2 regions of the Rothia sp. HMSC08A08 genome follow, and region 1 is predicted to be linked to the other one. Evidence: predicted binding sites of a transcription regulator. Region 1 holds the regulator's gene; the other holds the start of a gene.
What was found. The regulator HrcA, encoded in region 1, represses chaperone genes, less so after heat shock. The targets are predictions, from matches to a motif close to TTNGCACTCGNNNNNNNCGAGTGCNAA.

Region 1 (4,391 bases):
CCCGACATTTTTACAAATACTGGTGCGCCCAACCCTGATGCTTCGGTAAAACTCACACTGCAGGGGCGACTTTTAGGTGATGCTGTTACTCGAGAATTACTTCCAGATATAAAATAAATGTCTCGTAAAATATGCGAGAATACTTACCCCAAAAATATAATTGCCTTAACTTTCAGGATAAAATAATTGAATTACTAGACATTAGGTTGAAACTAAGGTAGAGTTTATATTGGCAGGACGGTATATGTTACAGCGTGTTGTCGTCTTTGCTGAAGTTGAGTGAATACGGTTGAAGGTCCCTTGTGTATCAGGGGCCTTCAATCGTTAACAGGTGTTTTATGTGGTATGTAATATGCGCGTAAAAATAAAGGGCCACATATTCCATATCGAAATAGTGACCCTGGATGCCTTGCCTTATACGATGTATAAGTCTGTTTATACGCGGCGCTCGGCTGCCTGTTGTTGCTGTTGCCCTTCCATTTCTTCTCGGTGCTGCTTCTTCTTTTCTTTGAAGTCTTCAGCAGGCTTGAGGAAAAGGTCAAGGATACGCAGGTTGAGCTTGTACCTATGAGGTTCTCCTTGAGCGGCGTAGATGCCCGCAATTACGGAACTGATCGCCATATAAAGCCACAGAATAGCAGTAAAGAACATCATGAGGCTTGCCATGCCGGGCACGAAGCTCAAAATGAGAAGAACAAGAATCATGATTGAAGGCAGAAGCGTAAAGTTCATGGCTTCACGTGACTCTTGCTCAGTGAAGGGGGCGCGGTCACGATACAAATAGTAGATAGCAGCGGCAGGCAAAAACCCGATGATGCCGCTAAAGTGAGCAAAAGTCGCCATGCTCCGGTCCTGCGACACAGGCAAAGGTGTAATGTTTCGTTTATGCCCCTCCGGGCGAGTATCTTGAACCACAGAAATCCTGATTATTACTCGTCTATTTTGCTCTGCCGTACACATGCCTCAGTTGGTGCACCTGTACAACCTAAAATCCTTATTTATTGTAACGTGTTTTACCGAACGCCTTGCCAGAGGCGCGGCATAGACAACCTGAGCTACTCACATTACCTTATTCAGTCAGAAAATCAATGAGCGACTCAACAGGTCCTAGCAGCGTAGGATCAAGATCAGAATAAGAGTCAACTCGGGAAAGAATACGTTTCCAGGCGTTTGCCACGTCTTCCTGGTTTTGATGTGGCTGTCCCAACCGACGTAGAATTCCTTTCTTCCAGTCCTCACCTCGAGGCACCTGCGGCCATGCCGGAATTCCGAGAACCTGCGGCTTGACGGCCTGCCAAATATCAATGAAAGGGTGCCCCACAATCTTAATATTTCCAGCAGCGCCGGGAACAGCTAAAGCCTCCGCCACAACACGTTCTTCCTTGGTGCCTTTCAGAAGATGATCCACAAGAATTCCAAGTCGTCGCTCTGGACCGGGGGAGAACTCTTCAACGGCAGTTGCTAAATCATCAACACCATGAAGGGGCTCGACCACAATACCTTCAACCCGCAGATCATGGCCCCACACTTTCTCGACGAGTTCCGCATCATGAAGCCCCTCAACCCAGATTCTGGATGCGCGCGCCACCCGTGCTGGAGCGTTTTCAACTGCTACCGAACCAGAACGAGAAATTTTGCGCCCTGAGGTCTTTCGTGGTGTTGGGGCAACAATCTCAACCGGTTCGCCCTCAAGAAAGTACCCGATTCCTAAAGGAAAATTTTTGACCCGTCCGTGAGCGTCTTCAAGCCCGAAAAATATTTCTCCACCGATACGTTCGGCACGCACTACTTCGCCAACCCACCCGTTAAGATCCTCAAGGACCATCCCGCGTTTTAGCTCGACCCGACGAGGAGAAGCAGGCCTGTTATTTATTGAGGCACGTGATAGATCTTGTGCACCCCAAGCGTATCGTTCACTCATATCTTGCATCCTTCGTACAACGGCACCACGGATATTGCCTGGTTTCCGCAGGTTAGCTTCTGGCAGAACCCATCCAATTCTAAAGTATTGATAACTCGCTTCTGGCGAAAGACTAGTACCGTTAGGGGTTACCCGGCTATGATAAAAGTAGTTTTTAGCACTCTCTCAACAAGAGTGCCAGATTATGCTTTTCCAGATTGTTAACCACCGATAGGGTCGCAAGGAGTACCATGTCACACGAACGCCGCATGCGCATACTGCAGGCAATCGTTGAAGACTACGTGCGCACAGGCGAACCCATAGGTTCAAAGACGCTGGCACAGCGCCACCATCTTCAAGTATCCAGTGCCACGATACGCAATGATATGGCAGCTTTAGAAGAACAGGGACTTTTGAGCGCACCGCACGCCAGCGCTGGGCGTATTCCTACAGAACAGGGATACAGGTTCTTCGTCGATGCTCTAACCGCGCCGCGTGCTCTCTCTGCAACCCAAGTTTCGGCGTTACGGCAAATTCTTGAAAGCGCACACAGCGTAGAAGACATGATTGAAGCCGCCACCCGAACACTTGCGCATCTCACGCATCAGGTAGCACTTATCCAGTACCCAACACGTAACGCTGGAACTCTCTTGCATCTTGAGTTCGTACCCCTAGATTCACGCACGCTTTTAGCATTGCTTATCAGTGATCTTGGCACAATCCACCGGGTTACCGTGATATTGCCGGAGACTACAGCCTTATCGCATGATGAAACTGTGTCAGCTCTTGCAGCGATTAAAGAAAACCTGCTTAAAATGCTTCAGGGTTTACCCTTCGAAAACATAAGTGCATTGCTGCCAGAAGCGCATCATCCAGCGTTGCGAGGTCGTTCTCCGGAGCTTACCGAAGCTATCGTGGATCATCTGCGAGCACAACCTTATTTTGAACGAGATATTCGCTTCGCGATCTCTGGCACCTCAAACCTAGCACGAAGTCACGACGACTTCTCGGCGAGCATAGCTCCCATTTTGGATGCGCTCGAAGAACAAGTTACGCTGCTTCGCGTGCTGTCTCACGCATCGGTTCAAGAAGCCGGGTACAGTGTAAGGATCGGTCACGAGAATACGGAGCAAGCGCTTCAAGGAGCTTCTATTGTCACTGGTGAATACGATTCACCCGTTGTAGTTTCATACGGCAAACAACATTTACCAGATAATGAAGGCGCCTTGGGGAAGCATACGGCAAAACTTGGCGTGGTGGGTCCAGTCCGCATGGATTACCGTGGTAACATTGCGGCGGTGAACGCGGTAGCTCGCTATCTAGGTCATGTCTTAGGCACACGAGCATCATGACATCGTGCGAGTAATTCCTCAGAACCCCGTAAACTTACCGATTTTATATTGACACCATATCCGGAGCACTCCGGTACGAAAAGGATAGAAGAAACACGTGAGCGATCACTACTCAACTCTTGGAGTCTCGAAGGATGCAAGCCCCGAAGAGATCAAAAAAGCGTACCGTAAAAAGGCGCGTCAACTGCACCCCGACGTTAACCCATCCGAAGAGGCAGCTGAGGAATTCAAACGTGTAACCCTCGCCTACGAAGTACTCTCAGATAACGAGAAACGCCGTAATTACGACGCTACCGGCGATGAACAGGGTCGTGCAGGATTCCCTGGAGGCGCAGGAGGGTTCGGCGGCTTTGGCTCAGGAAGTTTCGGGTTCCAAGACCTTTTCGATATGTTTACCGGAGGCGGTGGACAAAGCGGTCCCGCATCCCGCGTACGCCAGGGACAAGACGCACTTATCAACGTCTCGATATCCCTTAAAGACGCAGTTTTTGGCGTCGAAAAGACTGTAGAGCTTAACACGGCCGTCACTTGTAAATCCTGTGAAGGTGAAGGAACCGCTCCCGGAACCCACCCCGAAACCTGTGAGACCTGTCATGGCCAGGGATTCATGCAGCGCCGTGTTCAATCCATCCTAGGAACCGTCATGCAGCAGGTAGAGTGCCCCAGCTGTCAGGGATATGGCACCGTCATCAAACACCGCTGCCCAGAATGCCACGGACAGGGCCGTGTGGGCGAAAAACTCCCGCTGACCTTCACCGTTCCCGCCGGTGTTAATGACGGAGCCCGCATACGTCTGCGAGGTAAAGGCGAAGCTGGACTCAATGGTGGTCCCAATGGCGATCTTTATATTGATCTCAACGTTAAGCGCGATAAATACTTTGTTCGCGATGGTGATAATCTCACCACAACGGTGAATATTCCTATGGTCGCAGCCGTTTTAGGAACCACCGTACCCTTAGAAACCTTCGATGGGGTTCAAGAGATCACCATCCCTGAAGGCGCACAAAGCGGCGACATCGTAACTTTGAACGGCTTAGGTGTTACCCGCCTTCACTCCGATAAACGCGGAGACCTACAGGTACGTATTCAGGTCACAACACCGACCAATGTAAACTCCGAACAACGTGAGTTGCTCCAAA
Region 2 (4,391 bases), on a different contig from region 1:
ATCTCAAGCGTATTCTCCAAAAATTCGCCCGTCACATGAGCATGATCCAGGGAAGGTTCCAAAAGCTCGGGGTAACGTTCGCCCACACGGGCAAGTACCTCTTGAGCACGCGCTACCAGCTCTCCGGTATGCTGGTCAATCAGCGCGATCTCCCACTCTACGCCAAGAGTGGATTGCGCCGAGGAAGCGAACGGAATCAAAACTCTCTCCTTCTTAGGGTGACTGCATTTATTTTACGGTGTTGGTGACCACAACAGCGCTTTTCAGAGTGTGTATGAACTAAATACGACACGAACATGAAGTATCTGACATAAAACGTCACACACCGGCATTACAATTTTGCAGATGCGCCACCCACATAAACCCGCTAGACCACAGAAATCTTAGTGTCCGAGCTAGAGACGTGCGCTGAATCAGAAAAATCTACAGGCCGCACATGCCACCCGATGCGCCGTGCCTGCTGCCCAGACCCCACTCGCGTAAACACTAAAGTCGCCGGGTTATAGCCCTGATTCTTCGCGGCCTTCTTACCTGATTTCTTGCCCGCACCGCCTGCCAGCAGGGTCGCACGCATTTTCTCGGGCACCAGATCAACGCCGCGTTTCTTGATCGTCAAAGCCGTAAAACCGCGCTCGCGCACCCACTTTTTGAGCTGTTTCTCATGCACCGGGATTTCCTCAAGAACCTCATAACACTGTGCCAGCGGACTCTGAACAGCTTTTGCCGCCGTGAGGTACGCCAGGTGCGGATCAATCAGGTTCGCCCCAAGCTCTTGGGCTAACTCCTGCACCAGATGCGCCCGCACTACCGCGCCGGAAGGCTCATAGAGGTACTCACCGGGGGAGGGGAGCCGGGTTTGCTTTTCATCAACAGGGGTTACTTGTCCCGCGGGATAGGGACTACTCAGCGTGGTTTTGTGAATGCGCAGGCCTTCGTCTTCAGCTTGTCCCGTCGCCCCCTGCCGCAGCACCGTGACCGTGCGTGCAACGCCCTCCTGAGCCAAAGCATTAAACCAAAGCACCAACTCCACGAGAGAACCCTCATGCTCAACCCACTGCGCCGTGACACGCGGATGCGGGTTCGCCTCACTACGAATATCCTCAGGGCGCGCAATAGCCTCATGCGGCATCCCCGGACCAAGTTTGACACCCATCGGCATGCCAGTTCTGGCCAGATCCACTACGAACGAAAGCGGTGGAGAATAGGCTTCTGGATCAAAAATACGTTCTGTACGGGATTTTATAACTCCGGTCAGATCACGTCTGGCCGGATCAAGCCATATGCCCTGCACCGCCTCGCCGGTGCTATCACGAAAACTCTCCGGATCAAAGTTCGTCACATCACCGACCACAACCCGTGAACCCGAAAAATCCGCCAGATTTGCGGCAGCAAAAGATGCCGTCAACGGGTCAAGCTCCACAGAAACAGTCGCTAAGGATGCGCGCGCGAACTCCAACGAATCCGCGCCAATACCGCATCCCAGATCGGCAACCGAGCGAACCCCGGCACGGGCAAACACGGCCGCGTGCTCGGCAGCAACAACCGGTCGAGTCGCCTGCTGCGCGCCGTGCTCGGTCAAAAACATAGTGCGCGCCCTATCGCCGAACTTTGACAGCGCCCGAGTGCGCGCCTTAACAAGGCCGAGAATATTGGCGGTCTCATCGGGCGTAAACCCCTGCGCCCGCAGCTGCGTAACCTGTTCGAGCGAGTGCTCTTGACTATAGGGGAAAAGCGCATCCGCGGCATCTAACGCCTGCCGGGTAAAAGGCAGCTCGGGCGGCAAGGCAAACGGCGGCGGGGGCACAAAATCAACCATAGGCTTAAGTGTAGTGGCATGAGCATATGCAGAAGGCTTGGAGGCTGCAGCAGGTTCACGAGGCGCTCGCGTATTATCCTGTGCGCGAAACGCCGCCCTCGAAACGGCGCGCATTCTTGACCGGGTGCCGCTGGGATTCTAAAGTTGAATTTAGCACTCGAAGCGGTGCAGTGCTAAATGCCCAGGCACTAGGGCTAAACCGCTTCACAAATTCTTAAAAACTGACTAACAAGGAGCATACCTATGGCTATTAAGCCCCTCGAAGACCGAGTAGTTGTCAAACTAGAGCAGGCTGAGCAGACCACCGCATCCGGTCTGGTTATTCCCGAAACTGCAAAGGAGAAGCCGCAGGAGGCCCGCGTAGTAGCTGTGGGACCCGGTCGCGTGGATGATAAGGGCAACCGTGTTCCCGTCGATATCGCTGAAGGCGACGTAGTCGTGTTCTCCCGCTACGGCGGCACCGAGGTCAAATACCAGGGCGAGGAATACCTGATTCTCTCCGCTCGTGACGTTCTGGCGATCGTCGACTAATTTCGCATATATGCAGGATGCGCCGCCGGTTTCTCGCGCGGCGCATCCGCTATACCTGACCTGGATTTGGCGCACGTGCGCCTTCTACGATATCGAACGCTCACAACCCTCAAGGAGTAGCGAATATTCATGGCTAAACAGCTTGAATTCAACGATGCCGCCCGTAAGTCCCTGCAGGCTGGCGTCGATAAACTCGCCGATGCGGTCAAGGTTACCCTCGGCCCACGCGGGCGCAATGTTGTGCTCGATAAACAGTGGGGTGCACCGGTTATCACGAATGATGGTGTCTCGATCGCCCGCGAAGTTGAGCTTGAAGACCCCTATGAAAACTTGGGCGCGCAGCTCGCTAAAGAGGTAGCCACCAAGACTAACGACGTTGCTGGTGACGGTACGACTACCGCAACCGTGCTGGCGCAGGCACTCGTGAATGAGGGGCTGCGCAACGTAACAAGCGGTGCGGCACCTGCGGAGGTGAAACGTGGCATTGAGGCCGCCGTTGAGAAGGTCTCCGAGCGTCTGCTTCACGATGCCCGCGAGGTACAGGGTCCGGAAGTTGCGCATGTTGCCGCTATTTCGGCTCAGTCCGACCAGATCGGCGAGCTTTTGGCATCTGCTTTTGAGAAGGTCGGTCAGGACGGCGTCATTACTATCGAGGACGGCTCCTCCACTGAGATTGAGCTTGACATTACCGAGGGTATGCAGTTCGACAAGGGCTACCTTTCGCCTTCGTTCGTGACCGATGCCGAGCGTGGCGAAGCGGTTCTTGAAGATAGCCTCATTCTGCTCTACCAGGGTAAGATCTCCACTGTTGCCGAGATTATGCCTCTGCTGGAGAAGGTCGTACAGGCGAAAAAACCGCTGACCATTATCGCCGAAGACGTTGATGGTGAAGCACTGTCCACCCTCGTGGTGAATAAGCTCCGCGGAACTCTCGACGTTGTGGCGCTTAAGGCTCCCGGGTTCGGCGATCGCCGCAAGGCTATTATGCAGGATCTCGCCATTCTGACCGGCAGCATCGTGATTACCCCCGAACTGGGTATCGACCTGGCTCAGGCAACTCTCGAAGAAACCGGTTCGGCGCGCCGCGTGACCGTCACCAAGAACACCACCACGATTGTGGACGGCGGTGGCAGCAAGGAAGCGGTTGAAGACCGTGTGCAGCAGTTGCGCCGAGAGATCGAGGCCGTCGATTCCGAGTGGGATCGCGAAAAGCTCAAGGAACGCCTGGCGAAGCTCGCCGGTGGCGTGGGCGTGATCAAGGTGGGTGCGGCAACCGAGGTTGAGGCTAAGGAACGTAAGCACCGCATCGAAGACGCTGTGTCTTCTACCCGCGCGGCTCTTGAAGAAGGCATCGTATCCGGTGGCGGTTCGGCACTGATCCACGCCAGCAAGGCGCTCGACGGTTTTGAACTCGATAGCCACGACGCAAACGTAGGTGTGCAGATTGTACGCCGCGCCCTGGTACAGCCGCTGCGCTGGATTGCCGAAAACGCTGGCGACGACGGCTATGTGGTGGCGGCAAAGGTCGCCGAACAGCCCGTTGGTCACGGTTACAACGCCAAAACCGGTGAGTATGTTGATCTGTTCGAAGCGGGCGTAATTGACCCCGTGAAGGTCACCCGCTCTGCGCTGCAGAATGCATCATCTATCGCGGCTTTGGTACTCACGACCGAGACTCTGGTGGTTACCAAGCCCGAAGAAGAGGACGAAGACGAATAATTGATGGGTTGCCCGGTTCGAGGAGAGAAAATCTCGTTGAACCGGGCAACAACTATCTGTAGGGGCTTGATGCAGACTGGCCTGAAATAAACGCAAGCGCAGCCTTGAACCGGATACTGCTTACAGGAAAGGCGCGCATCCAAACCACTCCGTGTACCCCGAAGCAGACGTAAGCGTTTACCATAGAGGTACGACGTTTTACACCCGGTGGCACCACTCGCTACACAACATCTATACATCCGGTACAGCATTTGAAAGGCTAAACATGACTGTCCCCACCGCCCTGACCGACGATCCCTTCGGTTTCACTGGTCTGACCTATGAT

Region 2: a site for HrcA is predicted at 1,967-1,993, ahead of groES (co-chaperone GroES). Genes of this name have one in related genera too.

The regions. Positions count from the first base shown of each region.
Region 1 covers NZ_KV793078.1:102,558-106,948, reverse strand. The annotation lists gene hemW (radical SAM family heme chaperone HemW) at 1-117, shown strand, start outside; gene HMPREF3164_RS08085 (DUF4870 domain-containing protein) at 436-843, opposite strand; gene HMPREF3164_RS08080 (DUF3097 family protein) at 1,070-1,921, opposite strand; gene hrcA (heat-inducible transcriptional repressor HrcA) at 2,152-3,252, shown strand; gene dnaJ (molecular chaperone DnaJ) at 3,350-4,391, shown strand, end outside.
Region 2 covers NZ_KV793062.1:13,024-17,414, reverse strand. The annotation lists gene HMPREF3164_RS03755 (glutamate--cysteine ligase) at 1-200, opposite strand, end outside; gene HMPREF3164_RS03750 (THUMP-like domain-containing protein) at 368-1,816, opposite strand; gene groES (co-chaperone GroES) at 2,060-2,347, shown strand; gene groL (chaperonin GroEL) at 2,477-4,066, shown strand; gene guaB (IMP dehydrogenase) at 4,332-4,391, shown strand, end outside.